DNA from 2 places in the Sediminibacillus sp. JSM 1682029 genome. Region 2 is predicted to be linked to the other one. Evidence: a T-box and tRNA genes for the amino acid it is inferred to sense, from the RefSeq annotation. Region 2 holds a T-box; the other holds one or more tRNA genes.
The links. The T-box of region 2 lies ahead of alaS (alanine--tRNA ligase). A T-box ahead of a tRNA ligase gene usually reads a tRNA of that ligase, here a tRNA-Ala.

Region 1: it has a tRNA-Ala gene. The T-box ahead of alaS (alanine--tRNA ligase) is inferred to sense a tRNA for this amino acid. The anticodon was not compared.

What each region holds. Positions count from the first base shown of each region.
Region 1 covers NZ_JBEWYY010000011.1:5,241-8,646, forward strand. Annotated here, with positions in the region: gene ABVF09_RS16130 (S8 family serine peptidase) at 1-6, shown strand, start outside; tRNA gene ABVF09_RS16135 (tRNA-Glu) at 269-343, shown strand; tRNA gene ABVF09_RS16140 (tRNA-Val) at 360-435, shown strand; tRNA gene ABVF09_RS16145 (tRNA-Thr) at 439-514, shown strand; tRNA gene ABVF09_RS16150 (tRNA-Tyr) at 578-660, shown strand; tRNA gene ABVF09_RS16155 (tRNA-Gln) at 722-796, shown strand; tRNA gene ABVF09_RS16160 (tRNA-Lys) at 831-903, shown strand; tRNA gene ABVF09_RS16165 (tRNA-Leu) at 1,187-1,271, shown strand; tRNA gene ABVF09_RS16170 (tRNA-Gly) at 1,275-1,349, shown strand; tRNA gene ABVF09_RS16175 (tRNA-Ala) at 1,354-1,426, shown strand; gene rocF (arginase) at 1,715-2,620, shown strand; gene ABVF09_RS16185 (aspartyl-phosphate phosphatase Spo0E family protein) at 2,669-2,818, opposite strand; gene sigW (RNA polymerase sigma factor SigW) at 3,020-3,406, shown strand, end outside.
Region 2 covers NZ_JBEWYY010000002.1:253,840-257,245, forward strand. Annotated here, with positions in the region: gene alaS (alanine--tRNA ligase) at 1-1,648, opposite strand, end outside; T-box leader at 1,765-1,972, opposite strand; gene ABVF09_RS05175 (AI-2E family transporter) at 2,038-3,105, opposite strand; gene ABVF09_RS05180 (hypothetical protein) at 3,222-3,406, opposite strand, start outside.

The sequences.
Region 1 (3,406 bases), on a different contig from region 2:
GACTAAGCTTTTTACCTCCCCCTATATTATATAAATGGATTGGCCCCTTGGTGCCGTTTCACCAAGGGGTTGTTTTTATGGAAGAACGGCAAAGTTTTTGCGGAAAAATGCTTGTCAAAATCCACAATACCTATTATAATCATATTCGTGCTTAGAAACAGGAACGGCGTTTGTTAGAGGAGAAAATAAAATATAAAAATTTACTCTTTACAAACACCACCTATTTGAGTTATAATAGTATCTGTCAGTTTGAAAGATAGACAATACTGGCCCGTTGGTCAAGTGGTTAAGACACCGCCCTTTCACGGCGGTAACACGGGTTCGAATCCCGTACGGGTCACCATATATTTTAGTTAGTTGGAGGATTAGCTCAGCTGGGAGAGCACCTGCCTTACAAGCAGGGGGTCGCAGGTTCGAGCCCTGCATCCTCCACCATTTGCCGGCCTAGCTCAATTGGTAGAGCAACTGACTTGTAATCAGTAGGTTGGGGGTTCAAGTCCTCTGGCCGGCACCATCTTTTTAATTGTATAACCTGCATTCCGAAGATTATAATAGGGGTACAGGTCCATTAATACATGGAGGGATAGCGAAGTTGGCCAAACGCGGCGGACTGTAAATCCGCTCCCATCGGGTTCGTAGGTTCGAGTCCTACTCCCTCCATCATTTAAAAACATATAAAAACGATTTAAGTGCGAGCAGCTGGCACTGCTTTTGTTTTTATTGGGCTATAGCCAAGCGGTAAGGCATCGGGTTTTGATCCCGTGATTCGCTGGTTCGAATCCAGCTAGCCCAGCCATTTCTTTTATAAGTAAGATGATTGGATTTATTGTGAGCCATTAGCTCAGTTGGTAGAGCATCTGACTTTTAATCAGAGGGTCGGAGGTTCGAATCCTCCATGGCTCATCAAGGAAGTTGTGGTCCGGATTCTCACCTACGGTTCCCCTTGCTTTCGGTTTACAACAAAAGGATGCAAGGACTAGCCTGCGGCGTCGGAATCCTCCATGGCTCATCAAGGAAGTTGTGGTCGGATTCTCACCTACGGTTCCCCTTGCTTTCGATTTACAACAAAAGGATGCAAGGACTAGCCTGCGGCGTCGGAATCCTCCATGGCTCATTGTTTAACTTAAGATGGACAGGGCTGTTTTCAGTGTTCTCCATGTCTTTCTCGTTGTTGCCATTAAAATTTGCGGATGTGGCGGAATTGGCAGACGCGCTAGAATCAGGCTCTAGTGTCTTCGGACGTGGGGGTTCAAGTCCCTCCATCCGCACCATATGCGGAAGTAGTTCAGTGGTAGAACACCACCTTGCCAAGGTGGGGGTCGCGGGTTCGAATCCCGTCTTCCGCTCCAATATGGGGCCTTAGCTCAGCTGGGAGAGCGCCTGCTTTGCACGCAGGAGGTCAGCGGTTCGATCCCGCTAGGCTCCACTTCTAATAAAGGGTAAAATTACTGTTGACAGTAGTTTTACCCTTTTTATGTGGAATGAAATAGGGTGTGTGTCTGGCTTCAGCGTCTCCCGCTCGAGGTCTTAAGTCAATCCTTTATGTGGGCAGGAATATCAATCTGCCACTTCCGTATATATATACAATTTTTTGTCCGGTTGAGTCATTCCTGCACTTTTGACTAAAATGAAGATAGGAAGTAACGAACTTTGAAAAAATGAAAGCGGATCCTTGGAGTTATAAAGGGATGATAAATCGGGAGGAGGCAACATTGTGGTTAATAAGAAAGTATCGATTATAGGTGTTCCGATGGATTTAGGACAGAACAGACGTGGGGTCGATATGGGGCCGAGCGCGATTCGCTATGCCGGTGTGTTGGAAACTCTGGAGGCGTTGAATTTTCAAATCGAAGACTTGGGGGATATTAAAATTTCCCGTCCGAGTCGGGGGGCGGAACAGCTGCAAGACAACTTGCGCAATTTAGGCCAAGTTGCCGAAGGGAATGAGTTGCTTGCCAAGCAGGTGGATGAAGTGATAACTGCCGGAAGGTTTCCCCTCGTGTTAGGCGGAGATCATAGCATTGCTATCGGAAGTTTGGCTGGGATAGCCAAGCATTACGAAAACCTTGGGGTGATATGGTACGATGCTCACGGAGACCTTAACACGGCGGACACATCGCCTTCCGGGAATATACACGGCATGCCATTGGCGGTGAATCTTGGACTGGGACACGAGCGACTGACCAATATACTAGGTTATCAGCCAAAAATAAAACCGGAAAACATTGTCCTCATCGGAGCGCGTTCTTTGGATGAAGGGGAAAAAGAGCTTATCCGTGAAAAAGGCATTAAGGTATATACAATGCATGAAGTGGATCGGATGGGAATGTCTGCGGTGATAACGGAAGTCATCGATTATTTAAAGGATCGAACCGACGGTGTGCATCTAAGCCTTGATTTGGATGGACTCGATCCGGGAGATGCACCGGGAGTGGGTACTCCGGTAATCGGGGGTCTGAGTTACCGGGAGAGCCATCTGGCTATGGAAATGCTGGCGGAAACAGACATGGTCACTTCTGCGGAGTTCGTGGAAGTAAATCCTATATTGGATGAAAAAAATAAAACAGCTGTAATAGCTGTGGGATTAATGGGTTCTTTATTTGGAGAAAAATTAAAGTAGTTTTATGGTGTGGCCCTTGCTGAAAAGCGGGGGTTTTTTTGTTTTCGATTATGCTTTATCGTATTCATTCAGCCAGTAATCGAGCCGGGTACTGGCCGAGACTACTGCATCGGAGGTAAGTTCTTTTTTGTGAGACAGTTCTAGCATTTCCTTGCGGCAAGCTTCAATTTTTTCCAACAAATACAATTTAATATCCATACCTTCCTCCCAAACTGATATAATATAGTTGTTAATATTTACCCGGTTTAATAGACCTATAAACATAAATTTTTACTATTTTTTCGGTGGAACGAAAATGTTCCTGCTTTTGTTTGTTCAAAAAACAGCAAAAAAATTGAAACCTCAAACCATCGTCACTCGTATAGGTAGTGACCGCAAATGCAGCGGAGGTATTTTTAAATGGATCTGATGATAAAGCAAAAAATAAAGCAAGTGAAAAAAGGAGATCAATCTGCATTTGAGGATGTTGTTTCCTTTTATCAGAACAAAGTGTACCAAATATGTTACCGGATGTTGGGTAATAGTCATGAAGCAGAAGATATAGCTCAAGAAGCTTTTATTCGCGCCTATGTAAATATCCATACCTTCGATGAACGTCGCAAATTTTCTACATGGTTGTATCGAATTGCAACCAACTTGTCCATTGACAGGATCCGTAAGAAAAAACCTGATTACTTTCTGGATGCAGAAGTAAAAGGGACCGATGGATTGGATATGTATTCGCAATTGCCCGCAGAACAAGCATTGCCCGAGGAAGAAGTGGAAAGCCTGGAACTGCAGAGTTAC
Region 2 (3,406 bases):
CCTGGTCTCCTTTTTGCAATCGGCCTTCCTTCACCAGGACACGGTGCAGGTTCTGTCCCTGTGGAGCTTTCTGAACATCTTCTACAGAAAGGGTAGCTTGATCGGTATGAATCCATCCTCTGTCGGCAACCTGCCCGCCGCTTTCCGCATAGAAAGGAGTTTCTTTCAAGAAAAGATAAGCCTCTTCCCCTGCTTCCACTGTATCAACCAGCTGTTTGTCTTTAATGATTGCCAAAACAGTGGTTTGCGCTTCCAGCTCTTCATAACCGGTAAACGTGCTTTCTACTTCCACTTCACCGGCAACGCCTTCCTGGACATGCATGGAATCAACCTTTTGCCTGGCTTGACGGGCCCTTTCCCGCTGTTTGTCCATCTCCTGTTCGAATCCTTCCTCATCCATGGTGAAACCCGCTTCGCTTATATATTCATCGGTGAGTTCCTTCGGAAAACCATAGGTATCGTACAAACGGAATACCTCTTCACCAGGAAAGACATTACTTCCCTTTTGTTTTTCTTTTTCCATAATTTCCGATAAAATTGCCAAACCTTCACTTAAGGTTTCATGGAACCGTTCCTCTTCTGTCTTCACCACATTCTCAATAAAAGACTTTTTCTTCCGAACCTCTTCATAAAATTCTCCCATGATATCACTGACCGATTCCACCAGCTGGTACATGAACGGTCGATCGATTCCGATCTGTTTGGCGTAACGGACCGCCCGCCGCAAAAGTCTTCTCAATACATAACCACGTCCTTCATTCGAAGGAAGTGCGCCGTCGCTGACAGCAAATGTTACCGTGCGGATATGGTCGGCAATCACTTTGAATGCTACGTCGCCTGTTTCTGTATCCCCATAGTTCACACCAGCCAGTTGTTCGGCACGTTTTATCAGCGGCATGAACAAATCGGTTTCAAAATTAGTCGGGGTATCCTGGATGACACACACCATCCGTTCCAAGCCCATTCCAGTATCGATGTTTTTCTTTGGAAGCGGCGTATAAGTGTGATCAGGATTATGATTAAATTGAGAAAAAACCAAGTTCCAGATTTCCAGATAGCGTTCATTTTCTCCACCTGGATACAGTTCCGGGTCCTCTGGGTCATTGCCGTATTTTTCGCCTCGGTCGTAGAATATTTCCGTGTTCGGCCCGCTCGGCCCTTCACCGATATCCCAAAAGTTTTCCTCCAGACGGATTATCCTCTCTTCGGGAAGTCCGATTTTATCCCGCCAAATCCGGAAAGCTTCGTCATCTTCTGGATGCACGGTGACAGATAGTTTATCTTTTTCGAAACCTATCCAATCACTACTGGTAAGAAACTCCCAAGCCCATTCAATCGCTTCTTCTTTAAAATAATCACCAATCGAAAAGTTCCCCAACATTTCAAAGAAAGTGTGATGACGTGCTGTCTTTCCCACATTTTCGATGTCATTTGTCCGAATCGCTTTCTGGGCGTTGACCAATCGGGGATTATCTGGAATCACTCTTCCATCAAAGTATTTTTTCAACGTTGCCACACCACTGTTTATCCAAAGCAGTGTCGGGTCTTCTTTAGGCACTAAGGAAGCACTTGGTTCCACCCGGTGCCCTTTCTCTTTAAAGAAATCTAAATACATCTGCCGAACCTCTGCTGAAGTTAAATGCTTCATAGGTTTTTACCTCCATTTACTTTGACTTATTTTACAAAGGAATGCTTATTGCCCCCTTTTTCAAAAGCAGGATGTACTTCCCGATAAGGCAAAAAAAGCCCCCGTTCCTGCCTGAAAGCAGGGACGAGAGCTCTGTTCGCGGTACCACCCTGATTATGGATACAACGATCCATCACCTCTAGTTGCTTGTAACGGTGCATGCCGGCGGAGATGAATCCGCACTCGGATCTAGCTTCCATGGTCCTGACCGGGAATTTTTTCAGCCTGGAAATTCCTCTCTGATCGGATGGTACACCATGTACTCGGGATCTTCAACGCATTATAGCATTCCTTTTATTGACCTTCGTCTACTTGTATCAAAGTATAAAAAAAATTCTTTGCTATGTCAATCAATCAGCCGCCCGAAAACGACGGATGTGATACAGTATCACTTTTAAGACAGTTAGAAGCGGGACAGCCAGTATCATGCCGATGATGCCTCCCACCTCTCCTCCAGCAAGCAAAGCGAATATAATCAATATCGGATGGATATCGATGCTTTTGCCGACAATGAAAGGGGATAGCAAGTTCCCTTCGATGATCTGAACGATAAACACGGAAATCACTACGTAAACCACCATTTTATAAGAGATGGTGAAAGCGATCACTACTGCCGGAACAGCACCCAGAATCGGTCCGAAGTAAGGAATGATATTTGTCACTCCCATGATCACTGCCAAGAGAAGCGGATATCGCATGCCGATCAACCACAACAATCCATAAGTGGTCAAACTAACAAACAGGCAGACAAGCAGCTGTCCCCTGACGTAACTTCCAAGACTCTTGTCTATTTCGATACAGAGTTTCCTTCCATCATCGCGGTATTTCTCAGGGGTCAGCCTGCTGACCACCTTCCTGATCAATTCAAAATCTTTCAGCATATAAAATACTAGGACAGGAATCACAGCTGCCAGTATGACGATGTCCATTAACTTGGCTGCCTGTTCGACTACACTGGTAAGCAAGCGGCCGATAAACTCTTCGACCCGGTAAAAAAGAAGATCCATCCGATCATGTACGGATTCCGGTAAGTATGCCGTCCGTTCATACAGTCCATAGATGGCACTGCGGTATTGTTCCATAAACGTCGGCAAATTGGCGTTCAAATCCCGTAGTTGATGGAGCAAGACAGGAAAAGCTTTGTATAGAAGATAACCTGAAAGTCCAAAAAACACGAGATAAATACCGATGATGGCAAACCAACGCGGGAAATTATATTGATGAAGCTTTTCAATAATCGGATGCAGCAAATAAGCAATTAAAGCAGAAATAATGAAAGGAGTCAATATATGGAGAAGTACAGTCAAAACCGACTGATACAGTGGCAGCAGTTTCCATAATAGATACATAAACAAAAATGCCAATATTCCCGCTGAAATCCAATATAAAAAGCGAATTGATTTATTAGGATGGAACAAGCAATATTCCTCCTTCCCGGTAAAAAGACCTAACGATCAAGGTTAATCAAAACGATCTACGTCTAGTTTTCCCGGGAGAGAAGATTTTATCAATCACTGGTCGCTGCCTGGATATTCTACCAACTTGCTTTTCTTTCATCCTCGCTAAAAAGGTCATTCAACGAACTCAAAGAACCGTCCTGTTCCACCTGATGAAGATCAAGTACTTCTCCTAACAGAGACAGCTCTATGAAACAATCCCAGCAATAAAATTGCTGGTTTCCTATTTTCCCAATGTTTTTACCTTTACAGTTAGGGCAAT